DNA from 3 places in the Pseudomonas sp. GL_117 genome. Region 3 is predicted to be linked to each of the others. Evidence: riboswitches for the same ligand, from Rfam matches in the RefSeq annotation. Region 3 holds a riboswitch; each other region holds the start of a gene.

Region 1 (3,266 bases), 1.8 Mb from region 3:
CTTTTGCATCACGGCATCGCCCTGCAGCAGACCGAGCAACTCGGCACGCTGGCCGTCGACATCGGTGAGCGAGTCCAGCAGGTACAACATGCCGCCGCACTCGGCGAGCAGCGGTTTGCCAGCAGCGTGATGAGCACGGATCGCATCGAGCATCGCGGTGTTTTCCGACAGCGCCTGGTGATGCAATTCCGGGTAACCACCCGGCAGATACAGGCTGTCGGCGTCAGGCAATTCGCGGTCGTGGATCGGCGAGAAGAAGTGCAATTCGGCGCCCATCGCCCGCAACAGGTCGAGGCTGGCGCCGTAGGTGAAGGCGAAGGCTTCGTCGCGAGCCACGGCAATGCGCACGCCGTTGAGCAACGGCTCGGCCTCAATGATCTGCGGCGCAGCGAACGTCACCGGCGGCGGCAATGCGACTTCGCAACTGCTGCCCAGGGCTTGGGCGGCGGCGTCGAGGCGCAGGTCGAGGTCATTCAGTTCGCTGGCTTGTACCAGGCCCAGGTGGCGGCTGGGCAATTCGATGCCGGTCTCGCGGGACAGCGCGCCGTACCAGCGCAGGCCTTCGGTCAGACTGCCTTCGAGCAATTGTGCGTGGCGCAGCGTGCCTACGCGGTTGGCCAGCACGCCGGCGAACGGCAGGTCCGGCTGATAACGCGCCAGGCCCAGCGCGAGGGCGCCGAAGGTCTGGGCCATGGCGGTGCCGTCGATCACACCGAGCACCGGCACGCCAAAGTGGCGCGCCAGGTCAGCGCTGGATGGCGTGCCGTCGAACAGGCCCATCACGCCTTCAATGAGGATCAGGTCAGCCTCGCCGGCGGCTTCCCACAACAGGCGACGACTTTCCTGCTCTCCCACCATCCACATGTCCAATTGATACACCGGCGCACCGCTGGCGCGCTCATGGATCATCGGGTCGAGAAAGTCCGGCCCGCATTTGAACACGCGCACCTTGCGTCCCAGGTTGCGGTGCAAACGGGCGAGCGCGGCGGTGACGGTGGTTTTGCCCTGGCCGGATGCCGGTGCGGCGATCAAGACGGCCGGGCAATGACGGGGCTGATTCAAAGTTCGACGCCCTTCTGTGCCTTGATACCGGCCTGGAACGCGTGCTTGAGCATGCCCATTTCGGTGACGGTGTCGCCCATTTCGATCAGCTCGGGCTTGGCGCCACGGCCGGTGACCACCACGTGTTGCATCGGCGGACGGGCTTGCAGGTCGCTGAGCACTTGGTCCAGATCGAGGTAGCCGTGTTTGAGGGCGATGTTCAGTTCGTCAAGGACGACAAGGCCGATGGCGGGATCTTGCAGCAGCTCGCGGGACACCGCCCAGGCGGCTTCGGCGGCGGCGATGTCACGTTGGCGGTCCTGGGTTTCCCAGGTGAAGCCTTCGCCCATGACGTGAAAACGCACTTGCTCAGGGAAGCGGCGGAAGAACAGCTCTTCGCCCGTGCTGTTGCGCCCCTTGATGAACTGCACCACACCGCACTGCATGCCGTGGCCCATGGCCCGAGCCAGCATGCCGAACGCAGAACTGCTCTTGCCTTTGCCGTTGCCGGTGAGCACCAGCAGCAAACCGCATTCGTTGGGCGAGTTGGCGATGCGCTCGTCGATCACGGCTTTTTTGCGCAGCATGCGCGCCAGGTGGCGTTCGTCGCGTTCAGGGGAATCGGTCATGGCAGCTCTCCGTTGGGGCTGGACAAAAAACGGCGGGCAGGAAAAAGACAAAACAGACAGCCAAGCATCGCCCACCGTGATGCTGTTGGATGTTTCAGGCCGGTCTCCGGGCTCATGAGTGGCGATCGCCGACGCTGCGCCTTCCCATATCGCGGGGCGATACAGTGGCAGAAAGCAGGGTCTTGACTCATTTACCGTTGCGGGGGCAGCGCCGGGATCGCGGCAGCACTGTGTACAAGTGCGCTCACTCACCGGCTTCCCTGTTTCACTCGGTCGACCCGTGGGTCACAGAGCACCTGGAACAAGTCGCGAAGGGTAGAGGGTTGGGGGTGGAGCGTCAATTAAAGCCGGCTTCGCACTTGAACCATCGGACCGCTGCATGCCTCTACCCTTGCAGGTACCCAGGAGAAAAACATGCACAAGACCCGACTTGCCCTACTGATCATGTTCGCAGGCGCCCTCGCCGCCTGCGGTGAAAGTTCGACCTTGCAAGTGTCTGACGGAACCGGGCCTTCCCCCAAGCTACCGGAGCCGAACAAGACCCTGATCCCCACGGTAAACATCGCACCAGCCGTAGGGTGGCCTGCGGGTGCGAAGCCAACTCCCGCCGCGGGCACCCAGGTGGCGGCGTTTGCCGAGGGCCTGGACCACCCGCGCTGGCTGTATGTGCTGCCCAATGGCGACGTACTGGTGGCAGAAACCAATGCGCCGCCCAAACCCGATGACTCAAAGGGCATTCGTGGCTGGGTGATGGAAAAGGTCATGGGCCGAGCCGGTGCGGGCGTGCCTAGCCCGAACCGCATCACGTTGCTGCGCGATGCCGACCACGATGGCATCGCCGAGACCCGGACAGTATTTCTTGAAAACCTCAATTCGCCCTTCGGCATGACCCTGGTGGGCAATGATCTGTATGTGGCGGACTCGGACAAGCTGCTGCGCTTCCCCTACCAACCGGGAGCAACCGCGATCAAGGCAGCCGGTACCAAGGTGGTCGACCTACCCGGCGGTAGCATCAACCACCACTGGACCAAGAACGTGGTGGCGAGCAAAGACGGCCGCAAGCTGTACGTAAGCGTAGGCTCCAACAGCAACGTTGGGGAAAACGGCCTACAGGCAGAAGAAGGCCGGGCGGCGATCTGGGAAGTGGACCGCGCCAGCGGCCAGCACCGCATTTTCGCTTCGGGCCTGCGCAACCCTAACGGCATGGCCTGGGAACCACAAAGCGGCAAGCTGTGGACGGCGGTGAACGAGCGCGATGAAATCGGTAGCGACCTGGTGCCGGACTACATCACCTCGGTTCAGGATGGCGCCTTCTATGGCTGGCCGTTCAGCTACTACGGGCAGCATGTGGATGTGCGAGTCAATCCGCAAAACCTCGACCTGGTGGCCAAGGCGATTGCACCAGACTACGCCGTAGGCCCGCATACCGCCTCGCTGGGACTGACGTTTGCCGAGAACAGCAAATTGCCCGCCCCTTTCACGAATGGCGCATTCATCGGCCAGCATGGTTCGTGGAATCGCAAGCCCCACAGTGGTTACAAGGTGATCTTCGTACCGTTCGAGGCTGGCCAGCCCAAGGGACAGCCGGTGGATGTG
Region 2 (3,266 bases), 1.5 Mb from region 3:
CCGGGATCACCTGGCCCTTGATCAAGGTGCGCGACAGCACATCCGCGGCAATCAGGAACAACGCACCCCCCAAGGCGCTGGCCGGCAGCAGGCGTGAATGCCCGGTGCCGAGCAGCAGGCGCACGGCATGGGGGATCACCAAGCCGACAAAGCCGATGGAGCCGACAATCGACACCATCACCGCCGTCACCAACGCCGCGCAACCCACCAGCACAAATTGCACACGGCGCACCGGGATGCCCAGGGACGCCGCCGAATCCGTGCCAAAGGTGAACGCATCCAGCGCCCGGCGATGCCACAGGCACACCGCCAACCCCACCAGCGCCACTGGCACCGCCAGCCATACCGACGGCCAGCGCACGCCGCTGAGGTTGCCCAGCAGCCAGAACATGATGCCGCGCGCCTGTTCGGAGCTGGCGGATTTGGTGATGAGGAATGCGGTGAGTGCGTTGAACAGCTGCGAACCGGCAATGCCGGCGAGGATGATCTGCCCGGTGCCGCTGGATGAGCCGCTGGCCCGCGCCAACAAAATCACCAGCGCAAACGCCGCCATCGCGCCGACAAACGCGCCAGCCGACAATGAAATCAAGCCGCCGCCCACCCCGATCAGCGCCACCAGCACCGCACCTGTCGAGGCGCCGGCGCTGATGCCCAGCAGGTACGGGTCGGCCAGCGGGTTGCGCAGCAGCGATTGCAGGATCACCCCGCAGGTCGCCAGCCCGGCACCGCAGGCGGCGGCGACCAGTGCGCGGGTCAGGCGGTAGTTCCACACCACGCCTTCGTCGATGGGGTCGAGCACGTAGCCGGCGCCCCACAGTTTATTGGCCAGCACCTGAAGTACGACCTGCGGCGAGATGGCGGTTTCGCCGATGGCCACGCCGGCGAGCACGGCGGCCAGGAGCAGGGCCAGGGCGAGGAGGGCACGAATCATTTCGGCAGGTCGTAGCCGTCGATGGCCGTGGCCAGTTGCTCAAGGCCGTCGAACATGCGGATGCTGGCCTGCAACGCCAGGGCGTCGAGGATGATGATGCGGTTGTTTTTTACCGCATCCATGTTGCGGGTGACTGGGTCGCTGCGCAGGAAGGCGAGTTTCTTTTCATGGTCGTCGGCAGGGTAGCGGCGGCGGTCCATGCGGGCGATGACGAGGAAGGTCGGGTTGGCCTTGGCGATGGTTTCCCAGCCCACGGCGGGCCATTCTTCATCGGACTGCACCACGTTGCGCAGGCCGAGGGTTTGCAGGATGAATTCGGGAATGCCCTTGTGCCCGGCGACATACGGGTCGCTGGCCAGCTCGGCGCTGGAGAACCACACCAGTGCGCTGGCCTGCTTGAGGCCCTTGCTCTGCACGGTGGCGACGGACTTGGCCAGGCGCGCCTTGAGTTCGTCGTTCAACTGTTGACCGCGGTCCTGCACATCGAAGATCGCCGCCAGTTGGCTGATGCTTTTGTAGATGGTCTCGATGCGGAACGGCTCCAGCCGCGTGCCGTCGGCGCCCACCAGGTTGTCCTTGCCTTCGCAGTCGGAGGGCAGCAGGTAGGTGGGGATCTGCAGCTCGTGGAATTGCTCACGGGTGCCGACCACGCCTTGTGCGCCGACCACCCATTCCAGCTCGGCCGCTACCAACTGCGGGCGCTTGGCGATCACGGCTTCGAAGCTCGGCTCATTGTTGGCCAGGCGTTCGATGCGCTCGTTCTGTGCCTTGAACTGCGGCAGCACACTGTTGAACCACAGTGAGGTGCCGACCACTTTGTCGCCCACGCCCAACGCATAAAGCATCTCGGTGGCGGCCTGGCCGATGGTCACGCTGCGCGTCGGTGCTTGCTGGAAGGTGAGGGTGCTGCCGCAGTTTTCCAGGGTCAGCGGGTAGTCAGTCGGCGCGGCGTGGGCCAGGGCACAAACACTCAGGCCGGTGAGCAGGGCGGTAACGCGTGGCAGCATGGGGCAATCTCCGTTGGGACCGTACAGGGAGCTGGGGCGGTACGGTAGTGGAAATACAGCCATGAACGCTGCCGGTCCGGCAGGCCAGGGATGCCCTTCCCGGACACCCCGCCGGTTGGTGATAACGCTTGGCCGGCAGGTCTCCTGACTGATGCGTCATCGCCACGCTCCGGCCTTCCCGGACAGCGTCCAGTGGCAGTGGGGAGCAGGCTCAGCACCTACAGTTGCGGGGGCAGTTCCGGTTGGCGCGGGTGGCCGCGCTTCGGATTCCCTATTAGTCCCGTTGGGGAACCGGCGCGGTATGGTAGTCGATCTTGGACGTGAGGGCGCGTGTCTCTTATGATGCGCGGCCACGGAACCGCCCCCTACAAGGAAAATACAGTGAAACGTTTAGTCGCCCTCGCCCTGATCACCCTGCTTGCCGGTTGTGCGACCCAGGGTAAAAGCGAATCGCAGATTTTCGACGAGGCCGCCACTGCCCATGTCATGTCGCTGCCTGCCGGCGCCAACAAGGTGCGTTTGCACAGCGTCAAGATCGCCAGCCATGGTGTGATCGGCGACATGCTGGCGACTGTCCTGGGCGGCGGCGCGAATGCCGGCCAACTCAGGCAGGAACTGCTCAACGCCCAGCGCCTGGGCGACAGTGGGTTCTTGATCATTGGGGCGCGCAGTTCAATCGACGTGGCGGTTGTTGAGAACGCCTGCGAAGGCCTCGGTTTGCAGGGGATGAATATCTACTACGCGGGCAGTGAGGCGCAGCAGGACAAAGTGCGCCACGCGGTTGAGAAGGCCCAGGCGCGGTTTCACTTCATCAATACCCAGTGACCACCGGTTTGTAGTGAGCGGGCTTGCCCCGCGCTGGGTGGCGAAGCCGCCCCAAATCCAAGCAACTCGGTGTATCAGAAAGACCGAGTTGCCTGGGTTTGGGGCGGCTTCGCCACCCAGCGCGGGCAAGCCCGCTCACTACAAGGGTGTCAGCCCGGCCGGGGGGTTATTTGCGGTCCAGCCACACGGTCTGCGCGTTGCAGAATTCCCGCACGCCGAAGTGCGACAGTTCACGGCCAAAGCCGCTTTTCTTGATCCCGCCAAACGCCACCCGAGGGTCGGATACGCTGAAGGCGTTGACGAAAATCCCGCCGGTTTCCAGGCGGTTGGCTATATCCCGCGCCTTCGCCGCGTCGGTGGTGAAGATGCTCGCGGTCAGGCCGAATTCGCTGTCATTCGCCAGCGCTACCGCGTGGTCGGCGTCGCGGGCGGTGATGATCGAGGCTACCGGGCCGAACAGTTCCTGTTTGAACGAGGTCATCTGGTCGGTGACGCCTGCCAGT
Region 3 (3,266 bases):
CACGGCCGGCGGCAGCTCTTCGGCGACTTCCAGGCGCACACGGGCCAGGTCTTCCGGGCTGATCAGGTCGGATTTGTTGAGGATCACCAAGTCGGCGCTGGCCAGTTGGTCGGCGAACAACTCGTGCAGCGGCGATTCGTGGTCCAGGTTCGGGTCGAGTTTGCGCTGGGCGTCGACTTGGTCCGGGAATGCGGCGAAGGTGCCGGCGGCCACGGCTGGGCTATCGACCACGGTGATCACCGCGTCAACCGTGCAGGCGCTACGGATTTCCGGCCATTGGAAGGCTTGTACCAGGGGTTTTGGCAAAGCCAGGCCAGAGGTTTCAATGAGGATATGGTCGAGGTCGCCGCGCCGGGCAACCAGCTCGCGCATCACCGGGAAGAACTCTTCCTGCACGGTGCAGCACAGGCAGCCGTTGGCCAGCTCGTAGACACGGCCGTTGGCTTCTTCTTCGGTGCAACCGATGGAGCACTGCTTGAGGATTTCACCGTCAATGCCCAACTCGCCGAATTCGTTGACGATCACGGCGATGCGACGGCCCTGGGCGTTGTCGAGCATATGGCGCAGCAAGGTGGTCTTGCCCGAGCCAAGAAAGCCGGTAACGATGGTGACGGGGAGTTTGGCCAGTGTTTTCATCGGATGCCCTTGGGGGCGGGCATACGGGACGATAGGCCCTGCGACAGTGCGCAGCAGCGGATTTCGTCACCGGATCACCCCGCCCGGTTGAATTGAAAAATCGATTGCGAGGCAGGTCTCCTGGCTTGGGGCTTGCAGATCTTGCGACCGGCGCTGGCTGCGCCTTCCCGCCTTGTCGGCAGTGGCGTGGCAGTCAACTGGACCCTTTACAGTTGCGGGGGCAGCCGCGGCTTGAACCGCGTTCCCTTCTTAGCTTCGGCCTGGGCCGAAGAACCTCGAGGGTGCAAGGCTACGCAGTGCTTGGGGGATGGTCAATGATGGGGTTGGGTTCGTGTACATATCCGATATTTAGGTAACGGCGACTCCTTACGGCAGCTCACTTTAGGAAAGAGCCCAAAAGTAACCAAAGGGCTCTTGCCCCAATACTCGGCACCTCGCCCAGGCTCGGTGTGCCCTTAATCCGACATGGATTTGGGCGGCCTGACAGCCGGCCTGATCGAGAAAGCGGGCGGGCTCCCCTGTGGGAGCTGGCTTGCCTGCGATGGCATCAACTGGGTGCGCCTGATGTACCGAGGCGCCTGCATCGCAGGCCAGCCAGCTCCCAAAGTCGAGGGTGAACACCATAAAAAACACCGGTCGGCTCCAAGGCCGCCGCGCTCTGGCTTTTGATCTCACTTGCCCCGTTAAACACGCTGGCCGAACGCAGGCTTGAATCCGTGGGCAACCCGGCAGGACGCCGGGTTAGCCGTCCTGGGCCAGGGATGGCCGATGACGGCGGCCCACGGATTCAAGCCGGAGTGAGGGCACACCGAGCCTGGGCGAGGTGCCGAGTGTTGGGGCAAGAGCCCTTTGGTTACTTTGGGGCTTTTCCAAAGTGACCCGCTGTAAGAGCGGAACCATAAGCCGCCGTTACCGAAGAAACGGATATGTACCCCACCACCACCACCACCACCACCACCACCACCACCACCACCACCACCACCACCACCAAAAACCACATCCCAATTGACTCCCCTCCCACCCCCATGCTCTCCTACACATCTTGTTTCGGGTGCCCTGCAAAGGGTGAAACGGGAAACCGGTGACTCATGTGCGCATGACAGTCCGGTGCTGCCCCCGCAACGGTAAGCGAGCGAAACGTCATATCCACTGTGCCCAAGGCATGGGAAGGCGACGTTTTCAGGCATTGAGCCCCTCGCAAGCCCGGAGACCGGCCCGAAAAAATCAGATAACAAACCCGCGGTGGGCGGGCGCTGTTCAGAACCCTGCGTGCCTGGCTCGCGGGGTTTTCATGCGCTCGTTTCACCCAGACACCTGAAAGGGACGCGCCATGTCGATCATCAGCAGCACCTCGCACTCCGCCAGCCGCACTTCTACCCTGAGCCAACGCCTGACCGCCGCCATCGGTGCGTCGATCCTCGGCGCGTGCCTGGTGTATTTCGCCGGTTTCTCGCATATCGAGGCGGTGCACAACGCTGCCCACGATACCCGCCACAGCGCCGCGTTCCCGTGCCATTGAGACCTGCCGAAATGATCAAGCGTATTGCGCAAACCGCAGGGTTCAGCGGACTTTTGGCCGCCCTGCTGCTGACCCTGCTGCAAAGCTTCTGGGTCGCCCCGCTGATTTTGCAGGCGGAAACCTTTGAAAAAGCCCCTGCCGAGGTGATGCACGAGCATACCGCCGGCACCGCTGCCCATACCCACGACGCCGAAGCCTGGGAGCCGGAAAACGGCTGGCAGCGCGTGCTCTCTACCACAGGTGGCAACCTGGTAGTGGCAATCGGTTTCGCACTGATGCTCGCCGGCCTGTACACCCTGCGCGCGCCAACCCGCACCGCCCAAGGGCTGCTGTGGGGGCTGGCTGGTTACGCGACCTTCGTACTGGCGCCGACCCTGGGGCTGCCGCCTGAGCTGCCGGGCACGGCTGCCGCCGACCTCGCACTGCGCCAGACGTGGTGGATCGGTACCGCAGCGTCCACCGCGGCCGGTATCGCGCTGATCGTATTCGGTCGCAACTGGCTGCTCAAAGCACTGGGGGCGGCAATCCTGGTGGTTCCCCACGTGATTGGCGCACCGCAACCGCAGGTGCATTCGATGCTGGCCCCAGAAGCGCTGGAAGCGCAGTTCAAGATCGCATCGCAGTTGACCAACGTGGCGTTCTGGCTGGCCCTGGGCCTGATCAGCGCCTGGCTGTTCCGCCGCAACCGTGACGATCAATACTCGGCATGACCCTGGTGGCCGGCCTGGGCTGCCAGCGGGGTTGTGATGTTCACACCCTGCTGAGCCTGTTCGACGCCGCCCTCGCCGAGGGTGGTATCGAGCGCCGGCACGTTACGGCCTTGGCGAGTATTGATCGCAAACGCGATGAACCCGGATTACTCGCCCTGGCCGCGCTGCTGAATCTGCCACTGCACTGCTTCAGCGCGGCCGGGCTAGGGGCTTATGCCGACCGCCTGAGCCACAGATCCGCTGTCGCTTTCGCCCATACCGGCTGCTACGGCATCGCCGAAAGCGCCGCCCTGGCACTGGCCGAGCACCTCACTGGCGCCCCTGCGCGCCTGCTGATCACCCGCAAAAAAACCGCCCAGGCCACCTTTGCGTTGGCTTGCGCCGACTAAAATCCCGATAAT

The links. Region 3 has a riboswitch for cobalamin ahead of AC3ISR_RS12000 (CbtB domain-containing protein). Riboswitches for the same ligand answer to the same signal wherever they lie in the genome.
Region 1: another riboswitch for cobalamin. It lies ahead of cobO (cob(I)yrinic acid a,c-diamide adenosyltransferase); the one in region 3 lies ahead of AC3ISR_RS12000 (CbtB domain-containing protein).
Region 2: another riboswitch for cobalamin. It lies ahead of AC3ISR_RS18940 (ABC transporter substrate-binding protein); the one in region 3 lies ahead of AC3ISR_RS12000 (CbtB domain-containing protein).

The regions. Positions count from the first base shown of each region.
Region 1 covers NZ_CM174418.1:4,435,046-4,438,311, forward strand. The annotation lists gene AC3ISR_RS20100 (cobyrinic acid a,c-diamide synthase CobB) at 1-1,062, opposite strand, end outside; gene cobO (cob(I)yrinic acid a,c-diamide adenosyltransferase) at 1,059-1,670, opposite strand; cobalamin riboswitch at 1,751-1,985, opposite strand; gene AC3ISR_RS20110 (PQQ-dependent sugar dehydrogenase) at 2,085-3,266, shown strand, end outside.
Region 2 covers NZ_CM174418.1:4,181,173-4,184,438, reverse strand. The annotation lists gene AC3ISR_RS18945 (FecCD family ABC transporter permease) at 1-931, opposite strand, end outside; gene AC3ISR_RS18940 (ABC transporter substrate-binding protein) at 928-1,938, opposite strand; cobalamin riboswitch at 2,056-2,249, opposite strand; gene AC3ISR_RS18935 (hypothetical protein) at 2,320-2,763, shown strand; gene AC3ISR_RS18930 (aldehyde dehydrogenase family protein) at 2,930-3,266, opposite strand, start outside.
Region 3 covers NZ_CM174418.1:2,665,314-2,668,579, reverse strand. The annotation lists gene cobW (cobalamin biosynthesis protein CobW) at 1-636, opposite strand, end outside; cobalamin riboswitch at 730-929, opposite strand; gene AC3ISR_RS12005 (hypothetical protein) at 1,490-1,636, opposite strand; cobalamin riboswitch at 1,669-1,869, shown strand; gene AC3ISR_RS12000 (CbtB domain-containing protein) at 1,967-2,155, shown strand; gene AC3ISR_RS11995 (CbtA family protein) at 2,167-2,865, shown strand; gene AC3ISR_RS11990 (cobalamin biosynthesis protein) at 2,862-3,254, shown strand.